3 linked regions of the Parabacteroides chongii genome follow. The protein of the gene in region 1 interacts with the protein of each later gene in a pairwise test. Links are inferred from orthologs where the notes say so. Each region holds a gene or a part of one and is shown on either strand. Other genes may lie near its edges.

Region 1 (5,616 bases):
ACGGCACGCGCCCAGTCTACTTGCTGTATATTCTCGACCACCGGCTTGATCCCTTTCACTTGCTCTGCAAAAAGAGCTTTGGCACGGATAAAATCGATATCCGCCATAAACTCATACGATTGCAGGATATCCGGCACCATGGGACGTACGATATTGGTAAATTCCGTCAGGATCTTCATGATCTCCCGGCGTTCGTCGCCTTCCAGCTCCCGTACCCGGTTATTGGCTTCCACGACCACTTCCGGCTCGATGAAGACCGTTTTACCGCTTGCCGACTCATCATGCACGATACCCTTAATCTTCCTTTTGAAAGCCGGAGCGACAGGGATCATCAGACGACCGTCACGCATGGTCGGCGTCACGTCCTTATCGACCACACCTTCCGATTGGGCGTTTCGCAGGATGGATTGCAGGCTGCGGGAAATACCGCTCATCGTTGCCGTGATCTCTTTTCGGATCTGTGCTAGGGTAGGCGAGGCATTGTCTTTCACTTTCCCGAACTTGTCGAGAATGGAGTCGATCTTTCCGATCAGCTGCGGAAACACCAGTATGTCACCCGCCAATGCCGTCAGGGCAGGATAAGCGATTTCTTCCTCGTCTGTCGGACGGAAGAAACGGACGATATCGTTGATGGTCTGCAGCGAACGCTTCAGGTCGAACAGCTCCTTTTCATCCAGCCAGGTCCCTTCAGGGCGTATTCTTTTCAGTGAATAACGCACATCGAAAAAGAAACTGGCAGGAAACTCCACTTCTCCATGCAGGATACGGACAAATTCATCTGTCTGTTCCAGGCGTTCAATAACGGTTGTATAATCGGCAGAGAATTCCATCTCTGCGACCCGCTCTTGTCCCAGCGGGCTTAAACATTTATCGGAAATTAAACGGCGAACTTTATCGAACCCCGTTTTTTGTTCAAAGTTTTGTGGGTATATCACGTTAATTTATATGCTTATTTTATCTCCACCGTAACCTCTCTGCGGATAGTAGGGCGGACGATGATTTCCATTTTGTTCTTGCCCCGTTTGATATCGAACGTACAGGCATTGTTTCCTGCCGGATTGACATAGGGAGCATAATAAAATAAGTAGGAGAAGGCTCCTACATTGCCGGAACTTTGTAAAGCGTCGGCTACTTTAGGGTAGTTGAATGTATCCCAGTACATACAGCGTTTGAAACCATTGGCATCCGTGAACTGTGTTTTGGGGTCACGGTATTTCATTGTTTTGGAAATGAAGTTCTTATAGCCTGCTGTAAATTCTTCGGCGGAATAATTCATCTTGTTATCGTTGATCCTCTCGATCACATCTCGCGGACGCAGTCCGGCTGCATAAGCCGGCGAATTACGGTCGACGTCCGTAATCAGTTCCAGGCGGTCGATGTCATAGCTGATACCTGTGTAATTATAGGTCTTTTGATTGACCTTATATAATACGTTCCTGCCGTATTTTACATACGGATACTGCATCAGCATCAACGGCACATGTACACGGGCATATTCTTCCAGTTTGTAGGAGTCTTCCAGCAGTTCGTTTGCTTCGCATTCCCATAGGATACGTCCCGGAACAAAAGCCTGGTCGATCATGCGGAATCCGAATTGCAGCAAATATTCCGCTTCCGCTTCTGCAGCCGAATTACCCAGGAACGGGAATGTATCCATTTTACTCAACGTATAATTATAACGATAGGTCGGTTCCTTCTCTATCATTATTTTGTTCACTCCCTTGAAATTGGGATTCTTATCGAAGAAGTAGAATGTTTGTATCAGGATATCCGGCTGGGTGATGTCTACCACCATGCCTTTCTTGGTCATTTCCTTTTCGATACATTCGTTGATAGCCGTTTCCAGTTTCCGGTTGTTTTCGTCGATCGAAGCGAAAGCAAATGTCTTGAACTTGCCAAAGCTGACAGAATCCGGTGTTACTACGGTCTTGAACGGACAGGTGAAGTTCCGTTCGCTGGTAGTCTCCAGGCTGTACATGGAAAAAGCCGATGCCAGCTGATCTTCCGTGATCGAGTTGACCTTCTTGCAATCTTTCTTTACCATCACCTGCTTGGTCGGTACGGCAAGATTGGAGATAGTCAGTATCACATCGTTTTTACCGGCAGGATTCAATAGCTCCTCAATTTCCTGCGGAGAGACTTCAGCCGATTGCACTCCGTCTATTGCTTCCAGGATGTCACCCTGTTTTACTCCTGCAAGTTCTGCCGAAGAATAAGGGATAACCCCTGTAACAACGGGTTTATATTTTCCCCAGTTATTACTTTGACTGATATCGTAAGTAAATCCTAATCTACAGATCGACGCGTTCCGGTTCTGTGCATAGCCGGTTAAGATTGCAAACAACAGTAATATGGATAAAACAACTCTTTTCATCATGCCAGTAATTCTATTATAGTATTAATAATACCTGTTTATACCTAAATGTATAGGCAAAGGTAAAGATATTTTTGTTGAGTATGAATAGTTGGCAGCATATTTGATGTTATTCCGGTGTATGATCATCGGGATAACTTTTTCTACATACAGAATGTTAGTAGATGAAGGTTGTCGTATTATGCTGACAATTAGGTAATAATAAAAAAATTAAGATAGTTATGAGCAAGATGAATTTTAACGGAAAGAAAGAAACGGCTGGAAAGAATGAGTGTCAGAACAACGAAGAAGCGACAAATTTGCAGCAGGAACAGGAAAATGCGGCAGAAGAATGTGCGCAGACTGACATTGTGACCGAAGAACTGGAAGAGTTGAAAAAGAAGTATAACGAATTGAACGACTCTCATCTTCGTTTGATGGCAGAATTCGACAATTACCGTAAACGTACTTTGCGTGAAAAGGCAGACCTGATCAAGAATGGTGGTGAAGCCGCCCTGAAGAACTTGCTTCCGGTTGTAGATGATTTTGAACGTGCATTGCAGAACATCCGCAACTCGGAGGATGTGGAAGCCGTGAAAGAAGGAGTAGAGCTTATCTATTCCAAATTTATGGCTTATCTGGCCCAGCAGGGAGTAAAAGCTATTGAAGCGGTAGGTCAACCATTCGACACCGAAATGTTTGAAGCTGTAGCTACTATTCCTGCTCCGGAACCTGGCTTGAAGGGAAAGATCCTGGATTGTGTACAGACCGGTTATACTTTGAATGATAGAGTGCTTCGTCACGCTAAAGTAGTAGTAGGAGAATAAGCAACATGCCGGAGAGCAAATAACAACAAATACAAAGATGGCTAAAAGAGATTATTACGAAGTGCTGGAGGTGTCAAAAACCGCCACAGTAGAAGAAATTAAGAAAGCATATCGAAAAAAAGCGATCCAGTTCCACCCGGACAAGAACCCTGGTGACAAGGAAGCAGAGGAGAAATTCAAGGAAGCTGCCGAAGCGTATGACATACTGAGCGATGCACAGAAACGTCAGCGTTATGACCAGTTCGGACACGCCGGAGTAGGAGGTGCCTCTCAGGGGGGTGGCTTTGGTGGAGCCGGAATGTCAATGGAAGATATATTCTCTCAGTTCGGAGACATCTTTGGCGGACACTTTGGCGGATTTGGCGGTTTCGGTGGTTTTGGCGGTGGCTCACGTGGCGGCCGTCGTGTGAACCGTGGGTCAGATTTGCGTGTGAAGGTAAAGCTGAACCTGAAAGAGATCGCTAACGGAGTGGAAAAGAAGATAAAGGTTAAGAAATATGTTCCTTGTAGCAAATGCCACGGGAGTGGTGCCGAGGATGATCATAGCAGCAAAACCTGTGATACATGCCATGGTAGTGGTGTAGTAACACGTGTTGCCAATACGATCCTGGGGCAGATGCAGACGCAGTCTACTTGTCCGACTTGTGGGGGTGAAGGAAAAATCATCACAAAGAAATGTAGTGAATGTAACGGTGAAGGTATCATGCGTGATGACGACATCATTACAATCAATATTCCGGCTGGTGTTGCAGAAGGTATGCAACTGTCGATGAGTGGTAAAGGAAATGCTGCCCGTCATGGAGGTATAAACGGTGACCTGTTGATCCTGATCGAAGAAGAGCCGCATCCGGAATTGATCCGTGATGAGAACGATTTGTTATATAATCTGTTACTCAGCGTACCTCAGGCTGCCTTGGGAGGAAATGTTGAAGTTCCGACTATCGATGGTAAGGCGAAGGTGAAAATCGAACCAGGTACACAACCGGGTAAAGTACTTCGTCTGCGGAACAAAGGACTTCCTTCGGTGAATAGTTACGGGACAGGCGACTTGTTGGTTAATGTAAGTGTATATATCCCGGAAACGTTGTCCGCATCAGAAAAAGAAACATTGACCGGTTTGGAAAACTCACCTAACTTCCAGCCGAACCGTACGATGAAAGAGAAGATATTCAGCAAATTCAGGCATATGTTTGATTGATTTCTTTCAAAATAAAATGAAGAATGCCCCTTTACCATCCGGTATCGTGGGCATTCTTTTTTTGAACAGAGCTTATCAAGGGGTTGCTTAAACTATCTTGTTTCTTTCAAAGCATCTTCCAGGCTGATGCCGAGTGCATCGGCAATACCTTTGCCATAGGCCGGATCGGCTTTGTAACAGTTGCGTACGTGACGTTGCTGGATGAACAATTCGGCTCCACCGATCTGACGGGCAGTGTTTTCGAACAGGAGCTGCTGTTCGTCGGCAGGCATCAGACGGAAGAGGTCGCCCGGCTGGCTGTAATAATCGTCATCGTATTCGCGTTCGTTGTAATTGTAGATATCGCCGTTGGCTTTCAAAGGCGGTTCTTTCTTTTCGGGAGAATCCTGCCATTCGCCGTAGCTGTTAGGTTCATATCCTTTGGCAGAACCGTAGTTACCGTCTACGCGCATAGCTCCGTCGCGATGGTAAGCATGGAAAGGACAACGAGGTCTGTTTACCGGTATTTGTTCAGAGTTTACACCCAGGCGATAACGCTGTGCGTCACCATAAGAGAACAGACGGCCCTGAAGCATTTTATCCGGAGAGAAACCGATACCTTCTATCGTATTGATCGGGTTGAAGGCAGCTTGTTCCACATCTGCGAAATAGTTTTCCGGATTACGGTTCAGTTCGAGGATACCAACGTCGTGCAGCGGGAAGTCGCCGTGCGGCCATACCTTTGTCAGGTCGAACGGATTGATACGGTAGTTTTCTGCCTGTTCTTCCGTCATCAGCTGGATCTGGAATTTCCATCTGGGGAAATCACCTTTTTCAATGCTTTCAAACAGGTCACGCTGGTGCGATTCACGGTCTTTTGCGATGATCGCTTCCGCTTCCTGGTCGGTCAGGTTCTTGATTCCCTGCAATGTTTTCAGGTGGAACTTCACCCAGATACGTTCGTTCTTGGCATTGATAAAGCTATATGTATGGCTACCGAAACCGTGCATGTGGCGATAAGAATAAGGGATACCGCGAGAACTCATGGTAATGGTAACCTGGTGTAATGCTTCCGGAAGCAATGTCCAGAAATCCCAGTTGTTGTTTGCACTGCGCATGTTTGTTTTCGGATCTCTTTTGACGGCGTGGTTAAGGTCGGGGAACTTTAACGGATCGCGCAGGAAAAATACCGGTGTATTGTTTCCGACTAAATCCCAGTTACCTTCTTCTGTGTAAAACTTCATGGCGAAACCACGAAT
Region 2 (5,794 bases), 1.0 Mb from region 1 along the record:
TACGTCCGCCGTTCTTTCCTTCTGCCAGGTCTTTTTCAACATTTGCTTCAATAAAATTCAGGCTCTTTTTGCCTTCTTCTTCGTTCGTTTTGATATCGCTCATATCTGTTATAAATATGTTATTTCCTTATTAACGGAACAAAGGTAGCGATTTCTTTATTCGCTGCATAGCAATACAAGTTTTTTCCTATATTTGTGGCTTAATTTTATCGAACAGATTATAATACATTTGTATGGAATACTTCAATCTCCTGATTGATTTCGTGCTGCATATCGACACCCATCTGGCAGCGCTTGTGTCAGCCTACGGCATTTGGATATATGCCATTTTGTTCCTGATCATTTTTTGTGAAACAGGATTGGTAGTAACACCCTTTCTTCCGGGTGATTCGTTGTTATTTGTGGCGGGAGCGCTGGCGGCTTTGCCGGGTAACCCGATGAATGTGCATCTGATCGTACTGGTGCTGATTGCCGCGGCCGTACTGGGAGATGCCTCTAACTATATAATAGGCAGGTTCTTCGGTGAAAGGCTGTTCAGTAAACCGGATTCGAGAATATTTAAACAGAGTTATCTGGAGAAAACGCATAAATTTTATGAAAAGCACGGAGGGAAAACCATTATCCTAGCCCGTTTCGTTCCCATTGTGCGTACGTTCGCACCGTTCGTGGCGGGGATGGGGCATATGAATTACCGTCATTTCGCTTCGTATAATATCGTTGGAGGGATTGTCTGGGTGGCCCTGTTTTCATATGCCGGCTATTTCTTCGGCGGAATGGAGATCGTTCAAAAGAATCTGGAACTGCTGATTGTCCTCATCATTTTTATCTCCATCCTGCCGGGAGTGATTGAAATAGTCCGGAATAAATATTTTGTTAAAACAAGCTGATCAGCAAGGCGATATTCAATACGGTCACCATGGTTCCCAGCAACAGCAACAGGATGGTGGTCGAACGTGAATTGACATATTGCCCCATCACTTTTCTACTGGAGGTAAGATATACCTGCGAAAAGACGGTGATGGGAAGCTGTACGCTGAGTAACATCTGCGAAAGAATCAATCCTTTGAACGGGTCGCCGATCAGGAAGATGATAAGCAATGCCGGAACGAACGAAAGAATAACCCCCAGTTTGGAGTGTAAGTCTTTGTGATTGTATGCCTCCCCGTAAAAACCGGCAAAGATGGATGCTCCGGCAATTCCGGATGTGATCGTCGAGGAAATACCGGCAAGCAATAAGGCGGCGGCAAAGATAACGCCTGCATTGTTTCCGACCAGCGGAACCAGCAATTGCTGTGCCTGGTCCAGTTCGTCCACGGTAATCTTTTCCTTGAAGAAAGTGGCTGCTGCCAGGATGATCATCGCCGAATTGATTGCCCAGCCGATCACCATCGACAGGAGCGTATCGTAAAATTCATATTTCAATTGTTTCTTGATAACGGATTCATCTTCCAGGTTCCATTCGCGACTCTGAATCACTTCCGAGTGCAGGAACAGGTTATGCGGCATGACAACGGCACCGAGCACACTCATGATGATCAGCATTGAATTTTCGGGGAAAGAAGGTTTTACCCATCCCACGACAGCCTGTCCCCAGTTTACATCGACCAGGGCTAGCTCGTATAAGAAAGACAATCCGATGATGGAAACGAACATGATGATCCAGCGTTCGATCTTGCTGTATGTATTACTGAGCAGCATGATCAGACAGGCCACCGTAACGATCACGGCACCGACCTTTATCGGTATGCTGAACAGCATTCGTAAAGCAATGGCTCCACCCAGTATCTCCGCAAGTGAGGTAGATATACTGGCAAGCATTGCCGATCCTAGAATAGGCCGGCTGAGTGCACGGGGCATATATTTGTTGGTCGCTTCCGATAAGCAAAGTCCGGTGACGATCCCCAGATGGGCAACGTTGTGCTGGATGATGATCAGCATAATGGATGAAAAGGTAACGACCCATAACAGGGCATAACCGAATTCGGATCCGGCGGCAAGGTTGGTTGCCCAGTTTCCCGGGTCGATGAATCCGACAGTGACTAATAAACCGGGACCAATATATTTCAAAAGGTCTAATCCTCCGGAACGAGGTTTGTGATTGATTTTGAGTTTGTCTAAAAGTTTCATGTCTTGTCTTATCTTTTTGTTTTTAATACTTACAGTGTCTTGTTTAATCTTTTCATGCAACGTGAGCGCCTCGGCTCATAAGACCTGCACCAGTCGGCTCATGCTTCATGAGCAACTTCCTTTTATGGGAACGTCAGAATAAACGACGTTTTGTTTATAGCCGGATTGCTCTTCAACGCGATACTGCCACCCGACAGTCGCATGATCTGTCGCGAGATAGATAACCCGATACCGCTGCCGCCTTCTTTGGTGGTGAAGAACGGGACAAAGATATGTTCCGCTTCTTCCGGCGGGATGCAGGGACCGTTGTTGCTGACCTCGATGATCACGGATTCATCCGGATTGCAAGATGCGTTCAGTTCAATTCGTCCGTCCGGTTGTTCGCTGCCGATGGCCTGCATGGCGTTCTTTAGCAGGTTCAGTACAACCTGCGTGATCAGTTTCTCATCAGCGTAAACGATCAGGTCGGCCGGCTCTATATGTATATTAATCGTTATATTGGGGAATTTGTTGTGATGGCGGGCCAGATTTATCATCCGTTCCGCGAATTTCTGCACATAGAACAACGACGGTTCAGGGGTTGGGATATGGGTAAACTTGCGATACGATTCAACGAACGATATCAGGCTCTTGCCGGTCGTACTGATCACTTCCAGTCCGTTCCGTATATCGCTGTCGGCATCCTCATGGATGGATAATAAGGTGTCACTCAGCGAAGTAATAGGAGTGACGGAATTCATGATCTCGTGAGTCAGTACACGAGTCAGGCGTATCCATGAATCGATTTCCTTGTCATCCAGTTCGCTGTTGATATCGTTGATTGCCAGGATACGTACGTGTTTTTCCTGCAGGGTCATTTCGGAGACGCGGATAGACAGGTTGACCGTGCCGCGTTCGTTTACGAATGATATCTGATGTTTATCCCCCGGGAGAATATTGGCGATTGTGGCTTGTAGTTTGTCGTCGATGCGTGCCAGCTGTTTGACATGGGTAAAGACGGAAAGCCCCAGCAGGCGGAGTGCTTCATTGTTGGTCTGAAAGATATTGCCGGTATCGTCCAGTACGATGATGCCGGTATTGACCGAATTCATGATCAACTCATAATATTTCTCTTTTTGGACGGCATCTGCTTTTGCCTGGAACAGAATCTGGGTGATACGGTTCAGTGATTCGCTGACTAGCTTGTCGTTGGATGAACGTCCGCGGGTGGCGTATTGGAATGCATAGTCGCTGTTGTCGATCGCATCGAACATAAAGGCAACTTTCTGGGCATTACGTTTGAATAACTCGCTCATCATCCGCATGGAATAGAGCCAGCCGATAAGAATGAGAATGAGCCATTCCCATTGCCGGGTCATGGCGAAGTAGGTCCCGCAGCCGGTAAATATACCGAACAGACCCAGCCGGAAAGTCAGGCTATGATAGATACCTTTTAACATTATTACAGCTCGTAACGTTTGATTTTGTTGTACAGTGTCTGACGTGAAATACCCAGCTGGCTGGCAACGAGCGAAAGATTGCCATTGTATTTATCCATGGCATTTTTGATCATGTTGTATTCCATTTCTTCCAATGTGGTAGCTTCTTTCAGAGGAGATTCTTTCTTACGGGGAAAATCGAAATCCGAGCTGTCGAGCGTTTCTCCTTCGGAAATGATCACTGCCTTTTCGATGGTATGCTCCAATTCGCGGATATTACCGAACCAGGGTTGTTGTTTCAGTTTTTCCTTTGCGTCCGCATTCAGGCGCATGGATGATTTTCCGTAAATAGAGCAATATTTAGCGAGGAATATCTCTGTCAGCGGCACGATATCTTCGGGGCGGTCGCGGAGGGACGGTATTTCCACATGTATCGTATTGATACGGTATAAAAGGTCTTCGCGGAATTGTTCTTTCTGTACCATATCCTGCAGGTCGCGGTTTGTCGCACAGATCAGGCGGATATTGACCGGAATAGGCGTGTTGCTTCCCACTCGTACTACGCTGCGGCGTTGTAGGGCAGTCAGTAATTTGGCTTGCAGATGGTAGGAGAGGTTCCCTATCTCATCCAGGAAAAGGGTCCCGTTGTTGGCTGCTTCAAACTTTCCCGGACGGTCGGCGCGGGCATCGGTAAAAGCACCTTTCATATGGCCGAACAGTTCGCTTTCGAACAGCGTTTCGGTGATGGCGCCCATGTCTACTGGAACCATGGCTTCTTTTTTACGGTTCGACAACATATGTATTTCTCTTGCCAGCATTTCCTTACCGGTTCCGTTCTCTCCGGTGATCAGGATGTTGGCATCTGTTTTTGCCACCTTCTCGATCAGGTTGCGGAGTTGCTGCATCGCATTGCTTTCGCCCCAAAACATACCGCTTTCCTTCGAGACAACCAGTTTGCTGTTTTCGTGAGGAATACCTTTCTTGTTGGCTGTCCGGATATCATAAGCCGTTTTCAACGTTTCCAGTAACTTGGCGTTATTCCAGGGTTTGACAACGAAGTCGGTAGCGCCTTCCTTGATTCCCCTTACCGCCAGGTCTATATCAGCATAAGCGGTGAAGAGAACAACCTGTACCGACGGGTCTTCCTTCTTTATTTCGGAAAGCCAGAAAAGCCCTTCATTTCCGGTATTGATACCGGCACTGAAGTTCATATCGAGTAAAACAACGTCTACGTTTTCATTATGCAGGGTTGTTTTGATTTTGTTTGGGGTAGAGATAGTTATCACTTTCTCAAAACAGGTGCCTAACAGCATCTGTACTGCGGTAAGAATCCCCTTATTGTCGTCTACGACCAGTATGGTGCCTTGTTTAGCCATATATGATAATATGTATATATTTAGTGCAAAGATACAGGTTCGGTTTTATACTTCCTAACCAGTGTCTAATATTTAGACAGATAAAATAGGAGGAGGAAACGAAGAAATACCGGCTGTCTAATATTTATACACCATTGTCTAATTTTTTTACACATTGGAAAAATATCTGTTTTGTCAATAGGTTGATAAGCAATGTCTTAAATGGTTTGGCACAGTCTTTGCCTTTCTATTGGCAGAAAATAACACAAAAATGAAACAGATAATATTTACATCGATTCTTTCGTTTAGCCTGGCAACAGCCGCCGTGGCCCAGGAAAAGCTCTGGACAATGGATGAATGCATGCATTATGCCGTTGAAAACAGTCCGAAAGTGAAGAAACAAACTTATACCAGTGATTCTTATAAAGCAGAGTTAAATTCCTCTGTAGCCTCTTTCTTCCCGTCTATGAGTGCAAGTGTAGGAGCGCAATACAGTTTCGGACGTTCGATTGACCCGGAGACTAACGTGTATAATAATACATCTACTTTCAATAACGGATATGGTCTGAATGTTTCTATTCCTATATTTAACGGAGGGCAGTTAGTCAACCAGTGGCGTATGGCAAAAGCAAACCGTCAGTTAGGTATGAATGATATCCAAAAGGAAAAAGACGACCTGGCAATCAATACGATGCAGGCTTTTATGGATGTGGTATATTACCAGGGAACAGTTAAACTAGCTGCTGAACAATTAGAAGAAAATAGCCGTATCTTGTATAAAACACGCCGTCAGGAGGAGCTGGGATTGAAAGGTAAAGCAGATGTGGCACAGATAGAAGCGCAGGTAGCAGCCAACGATTACAATCTGACCCACCAGCAGAATTTGCTTAATAC
Region 3 (5,671 bases), 1.1 Mb from region 1 along the record:
AAAACGATACCACCAGCTAATACAGGTTTCAACGTTACAGCATCAGTGATAGATACTACACGGTCACCGGCAACTTTCTTAGAATATTTAACTGCGACAATTTCATCATCCTGGTTTTTCTGCAATACAACAACAGAATCCTGATTGTTAAAATAAGAATAAACAGGAGCCAACTTGAAATTGTCAGTCTGCACATCTGTTGTATACCAACTCCAATCTGTCAGACAACCTTCAAGAATACTTGTTGCTTCATCTGTGTCAGATGTTTTTTTCGGAGCATCACCATCAAATACAGCTGCATTAACATGTGCATAAACCAGTTCAAGGTTTGTTTCTTTGTTTACAAAAGTATAGCTGTAACCGCTAGTGAGGTCACCTTTTACCTTTATAGACCATAAAGAAGCATTGATAGGAGCATCTTCCACAGCAACCAACTTCAAATTCAATTCTCCGGTAGTGTAATTACGAGTCTGGATCAATACTTTTCCATCTGCATCTGCGTCTGTCAACTGATACAATTTGTTTGTATCAAAACGGTTAACACCATCACCTGTTTCAGCGCTGGCAGTTGCAGTTGGGCGCAGTTCAATACCGTGACCAATTTCATTTACATTGGTATGTACGGCAGTTGTACCTTGCGCGAAAGCTCCAAGACTAGTTGTCAGCAGGGCGCCGACAAAAAGAGTAGAAAACTTTTTGTTCATAATCAAATAATTTAATTAGTAATAAAATATAAAGTTCTAATAAATCTATCTTATAATAAAAATAAAGCTCGACAACGGATATCATTTAATCCCGTCGGTGCATACTTCGCACCAAAAACATAGCACAAAGATACATATCTTTTTTAGTTAGACTATTTTTTTGATATCTTTTTTTCCCTTTAACCTTGCTTTCTTATCCTATTCCAAGCTTAAAAAGGACAAATGACAGGTTTTCACGTACAACCTTCATCATTCCTATCAAACTATCCCGTGCTCCGACTCCCGTTTCCGGTATTCGGAAGGCGAGAGGCCCATCACTTTCGTGAAAGTACGCGAAAAGTAAGCGGGCTCTTCAAAACCAAGCTTAGTAGATATCTCATTCAGTTTCAAGCCAGTCAGTACAATATACTGGCAAGCCTTCTGGATCTTCAGCCGGATAAAATAACTGATCGGTGCCACACCTGTTTCTTTTTGAAACAGCATAGAGAAATGAGACGGGGAATACTTGAAATAGGCCGCCAACTGATCCAACGTAAGGTTTCGCTCGACATGCTCATTCATATAATGGATCACCCGCGAAGCAAAAGAATACTCCTTATGGTTAGGCAAATTTATATAACGATACTGTTCCAGATATAAAAAAGAGGTAAGGAACATATAAAGACACATGGAAGAATAAACCATATATTCCTTTATATACCCCATCGAGAAACAGGCATATATCTCCTCGAACAATTGTATCCGATCCTGAAGACGTGAATATTCCCCCGGAAGGATCGATCCGGGTATAGGAGTGGACGGCAGAAACTGGTCACTCAGTTCTCCCATAAAGTGAACCCAATAAATAGTCCACGGATCAGTCTCCGAAGCACCAAAAGAATAAGGAACATTCGGGGGAATAATAATGTATTGGTTCTGCCTGACGGGATACGTCTTTCCATGAACCGTATACCAGCCCTCCCCTTCCGTACAGTAGATAAGCATGGCATAGTTGCATCCCTTATCCTTTTGTACGTAATGGTACTTGACTTTCGGGAAGAAACCGATCTTACGGACATACAAATTACCTATAAGCGGTTCTCGACTATACGTTTCAAGCAACTCGTCCGGCAAAGAGACGAATCGTTCTCCTTTGAATCCTTCTTTAATCTTTATCACTATACATTATTATATATGTAAACCGCAACAAATATAATAAAAAAACGGCCACTTCCTTTTTCGGAAGCAGCCGTTTATAATTTATCTTATGGGACGAGATTACATCATGCCGCCCATTCCGCCACCCATACCCGGGTTCATCGGAGGCATAGCAGGACCTTCTTCTTTCTTTTCAGCAATTACACATTCTGTTGTCAGGAACATACCAGCGATAGAAGCTGCATTTTCCAAAGCAACACGAGTAACCTTAGCCGGGTCGATTACACCTACTGCGCACAGGTTTTCATATTTGTCTGTACGAGCATTGTAACCGAAGTCACCTTTACCTTCTTTTACTTTCTGAACGATAACGGCACCTTCTTTACCAGCATTGGCAACGATCTGACGCAACGGTTCTTCGATAGCACGTTTAACGATTTCGATACCTGTTGTTTCGTCTTCGTTTTCGCCCTTCATTCCTTCCAATGCTTCGATAGCACGGATGTAAGCTACACCACCACCAGGAACTGTACCTTCTTCGATAGCAGCGCGGGTTGCATGCAAAGCATCGTCAACACGGTCTTTCTTTTCTTTCATTTCCACTTCAGAAGGAGCACCTACGTAAAGAACAGCTACACCACCTGCCATCTTAGCCAGACGTTCCTGCAGTTTTTCTTTATCATAATCGGAAGTAGTGTTTTCGATCTGAGTCTTGATCTGACCGATACGAGCCTGGATAGCAGCTTTGTCGCCTGCACCGTTAACAATGATAGTAGTATCTTTGTCTACAGTGATCTTTTCGGCAGTACCCAACATATCCATTGTAGCACCTTCCAGCTTCAAACCTTTTTCTTCGGAGATAACAACACCGCCTGTCAGGACAGCAATATCTTCCAACATGGCTTTACGACGGTCGCCGAAGCCCGGAGCCTTCACTGCACAGATCTTCAGAGAACCACGCAGACGGTTCACTACCAATGTAGCCAATGCTTCACTGTCGATATCTTCAGCGATGATCAACAGAGGACGTCCGCTCTGAACAGCCGGTTCAAGAATAGGAAGCAGGTCTTTCAATACAGAGATCTTCTTGTCGTAGATCAGGATATACGGATTTTCCATCTCGCATTCCATCTTTTCTGTATTTGTTACGAAGTACGGAGAGATGTAACCACGGTCGAACTGCATACCTTCCACTACGTCTACTGTAGTTTCAGTACCTTTAGCTTCTTCCACTGTGATAACGCCTTCTTTCTTCACTTTTTGCATAGCTTCTGCAATCAGCTTACCGATAGTTTCGTCACCGTTGGCAGAGATTTTAGCAACGTGTTCGATCTTTTCGAACTGGTCGCCTACTTCTTCAGCCTGGTCGGCGATCTTTTCAACCACTTTGGCAACGGCTTTGTCGATACCGCGTTTCAAGTCCATTGGGTTAGCACCTGCTGTAACGTTCTTCAGACCAACACCGATGATGGATTGTGCCAATACAGTAGCAGTAGTAGTACCGTCACCTGCATTGTCGTTAGTCTTGGAAGCCACTTCTTTAACCAACTGTGCACCCATGTTTTCGAACGGGCAAGCCAATTCAACTTCTTTTGCAACCGTTACACCGTCTTTTGTAATGTGAGGAGCACCGAATTTCTTTTCGATGATCACGTTACGGCCTTTCGGGCCTAATGTTACTTTTACTGCATTTGCCAGTTCGTCCACACCTTTCTTCAAAAGGTCGCGGGCATCCATATCGTACTTAATTTCTTTTGCCATGATTATATTATTTTTTTATTGTCCGTTAATGAATTAGATAATAGCTAAGATATCAGACTGACGCATGATCAAATACTTTTCACCGTCCAGTTCGATCTCTGTTCCTGCATACTTTCCGTACAGTACAGTATCGCCACTCTTCACAACCATTTCTTCATCCTTTGTTCCGTTACCTACGGCAACAACTTCACCTTTTAAAGGTTTTTCTTTTGCTGAATCAGGGATAATGATTCCGCCAAGTGTCTTTTCTTCTGCTGCAGCCGGCTTGATAAGCACTCTGTCTGCTAATGGTCTAATGTTCATCTTTGATATATTTTTAATGTTAATAATATTATGTTTTACTATGAATTTCTAATTCACGTTTACTCCTATGCGAAATCTGTGCCAAATTTACTGACAGGAAAAAGACTGACAATTTTGCATAAACAGACCGGTAGATACACCGACATGACTGACAGGATGACTATACATTCCGCCCTCCATGCTTCCCGACTAGAACAAAAGTAACAGTATGGTAGTTCATAAGCAGCCACCTTTTAACCTAAAGCTAGTAATATTTAGTCTATCTGCAGCGTGGCAAAGGAATGCGCAGACAGTACGGGTTGGTAGACACGACCGTCGATTTCGACAGATACCTGGCGGTCTTCATTCCCCTCGTTTGCCAAAGCGACAACTATACTTTTATCGGGATTGACAAAAGCCATCAGATTGCTGTACCGGCCGGTGGTTTCGAGCTTCCGGGCACCAGGCTGAACGTAATGGCTCAGATGTTTCATGACATAATATTCGGGGGTATAACGGAAGGTTTTCGTATCGGGATCGACAACGACCAACGAATTTTGCGCCCATCCCCAACGGCTGATGCCGCCTTTGTCGAGCGAGATATTCCAGTACATATATGCCGAGGCTCCGTTATCCAGGTAATGACGCATCAGGTTCCAGGAATAGACGGCACCGCTCCAGTCGTTCTTACCGTCGCCGCATTCCTGCTCCGTCTGGTAGAGTTTCATAGCCGGATAGCGTTCGTGGATTCCTTTGATGGCTCCTTTCCCTGCCCATTGGAAACCGACACCGCTGATATATTTTCCGCTTGCCGGATCAGTCAGGATAGTATCGACCAGGGCTTCGTTGCCACGCTCCATGGTTCCGAACATGACTTTGACATCCAGCTCCTTCATAGCCGGACCGAGGTAGTTGCCGACAAAGTTAGCCAGCGAGGCAGCCGTCCAGCAACAGCTGGGAAATATCTGTGCCGAGTTAAATTCGTTCTGCGGCATGACGGCAAAGATGTCGATGCCTTGTTCGCGGTAGGCTTCGATGAATTTGGAGAAATAAAGGGCGTACGCTTGCAAGTAAAGCGAATCCTGGATAAACATGTCCGTGCCTTCGTAACCGACTTTATCGGCAGGCAGGCCGTTGCGGTATTTCTCGTTATAGGCTTCGCCGGTATAGGCGGAGGCGTAATGCTTATTGTGTTTCATCCAGGATGGAGGACACCAGGGGGAAGCCCAGATACTCAGACCGGGATTGTATTTTTGCGCACCTTTGATGAAAGGGATCAACGTCTGCTGGTCGTTGGCGATGGTGAAATATTGCATGTCGAAATCACCGTCGGTTTCGTTGTACGAGTACCAGTCGCGGGAGAAGTCATTGGCTCCTACCGGCATACGGCAGATGGTAAAGTTTGCCCCTATCTCGGGGAAGAAGAGTTCTTCGAGGATTTCTTCACGGACTGTCGGGTCGAGTTTACTCAGAGAGATCCAGCCCAGTTCGTTGAAACAGGCACCGAAGCCGTCTATCTTCTGGAGTTTCTTTCCGGTATGGACAACGGCGTCGATGTCGGGAATGGTATCTACAGAGGCCGATACCAGGTCGGGACGTTCCACCCATTGATCATTTTCGGTCGTTGTCACCCACGATGCACGCGGTTGGATAGTACAGGCCGAAAGACATAATGCGAATGTGAGAATTAATTGATATGCTTTCATGATAAATAAGGATAAACGTGGTATCTAAGTTTGTAAACGGCACACAGATGACGCGGATTGAGCAGATGACCACTGATTGTT

What was found.
Region 2: the proteins of P3L47_RS15275 (region 1) and P3L47_RS19450 interact in binary tests that used the Escherichia coli proteins (3 or more experiments, as listed by UniProt). The link is inferred for Parabacteroides chongii from one-to-one orthologs.
Region 3: the proteins of P3L47_RS15275 (region 1) and groL interact in binary tests that used the Escherichia coli proteins (3 or more experiments, as listed by UniProt). The link is inferred for Parabacteroides chongii from one-to-one orthologs.

Annotation. Positions count from the first base shown.
Region 1 is NZ_CP120849.1:4,090,575-4,096,190, forward strand. The notes cover bases 1,591-4,387. They hold P3L47_RS15275 (nucleotide exchange factor GrpE), read left to right. Parts: upstream 1,591-2,595; coding sequence 2,596-3,180; downstream 3,181-4,387. Other genes in these bases: P3L47_RS15270 (DUF4136 domain-containing protein), read right to left, coding at 1,591-2,377; dnaJ (molecular chaperone DnaJ), read left to right, coding at 3,218-4,378. In the rest of the region: P3L47_RS15265 (endonuclease MutS2), read right to left, coding at 1-935; more of P3L47_RS15270, read right to left, coding at 950-1,590; P3L47_RS15285 (catalase), read right to left, coding at 4,471-5,616. UniProt on the Escherichia coli protein: Participates actively in the response to hyperosmotic and heat shock by preventing the aggregation of stress-denatured proteins, in association with DnaK and GrpE. It is the nucleotide exchange factor for DnaK and may function as a thermosensor.
Region 2 is NZ_CP120849.1:5,088,533-5,094,326, reverse strand. The notes cover bases 1-2,975. They hold P3L47_RS19450 (Nramp family divalent metal transporter), read right to left. Parts: upstream 2,128-2,975; coding sequence 874-2,127; downstream 1-873. Other genes in these bases: P3L47_RS19445 (sensor histidine kinase), read right to left, coding at 2,250-2,975; P3L47_RS19455 (DedA family protein), read left to right, coding at 234-887; P3L47_RS19460 (glutamine--tRNA ligase/YqeY domain fusion protein), read right to left, coding at 1-103. In the rest of the region: more of P3L47_RS19445, read right to left, coding at 2,976-3,566; P3L47_RS19440 (sigma-54-dependent transcriptional regulator), read right to left, coding at 3,569-4,921; P3L47_RS19435 (TolC family protein), read left to right, coding at 5,172-5,794. UniProt on the Escherichia coli protein: H(+)-stimulated, divalent metal cation uptake system. Involved in manganese and iron uptake. Can also transport cadmium, cobalt, zinc and to a lesser extent nickel and copper. Involved in response to reactive oxygen.
Region 3 is NZ_CP120849.1:2,977,026-2,982,696, reverse strand. What follows is about bases 1,283-4,134. They hold groL (chaperonin GroEL), read right to left. Parts: upstream 3,603-4,134; coding sequence 1,962-3,602; downstream 1,283-1,961. Other genes in these bases: P3L47_RS10980 (co-chaperone GroES), read right to left, coding at 3,636-3,905; P3L47_RS10990 (AraC family transcriptional regulator), read right to left, coding at 1,283-1,862. Outside these bases: P3L47_RS10995 (DUF6383 domain-containing protein), read right to left, coding at 1-704; more of P3L47_RS10990, read right to left, coding at 963-1,282; P3L47_RS10975 (glycoside hydrolase family 30 protein), read right to left, coding at 4,160-5,590.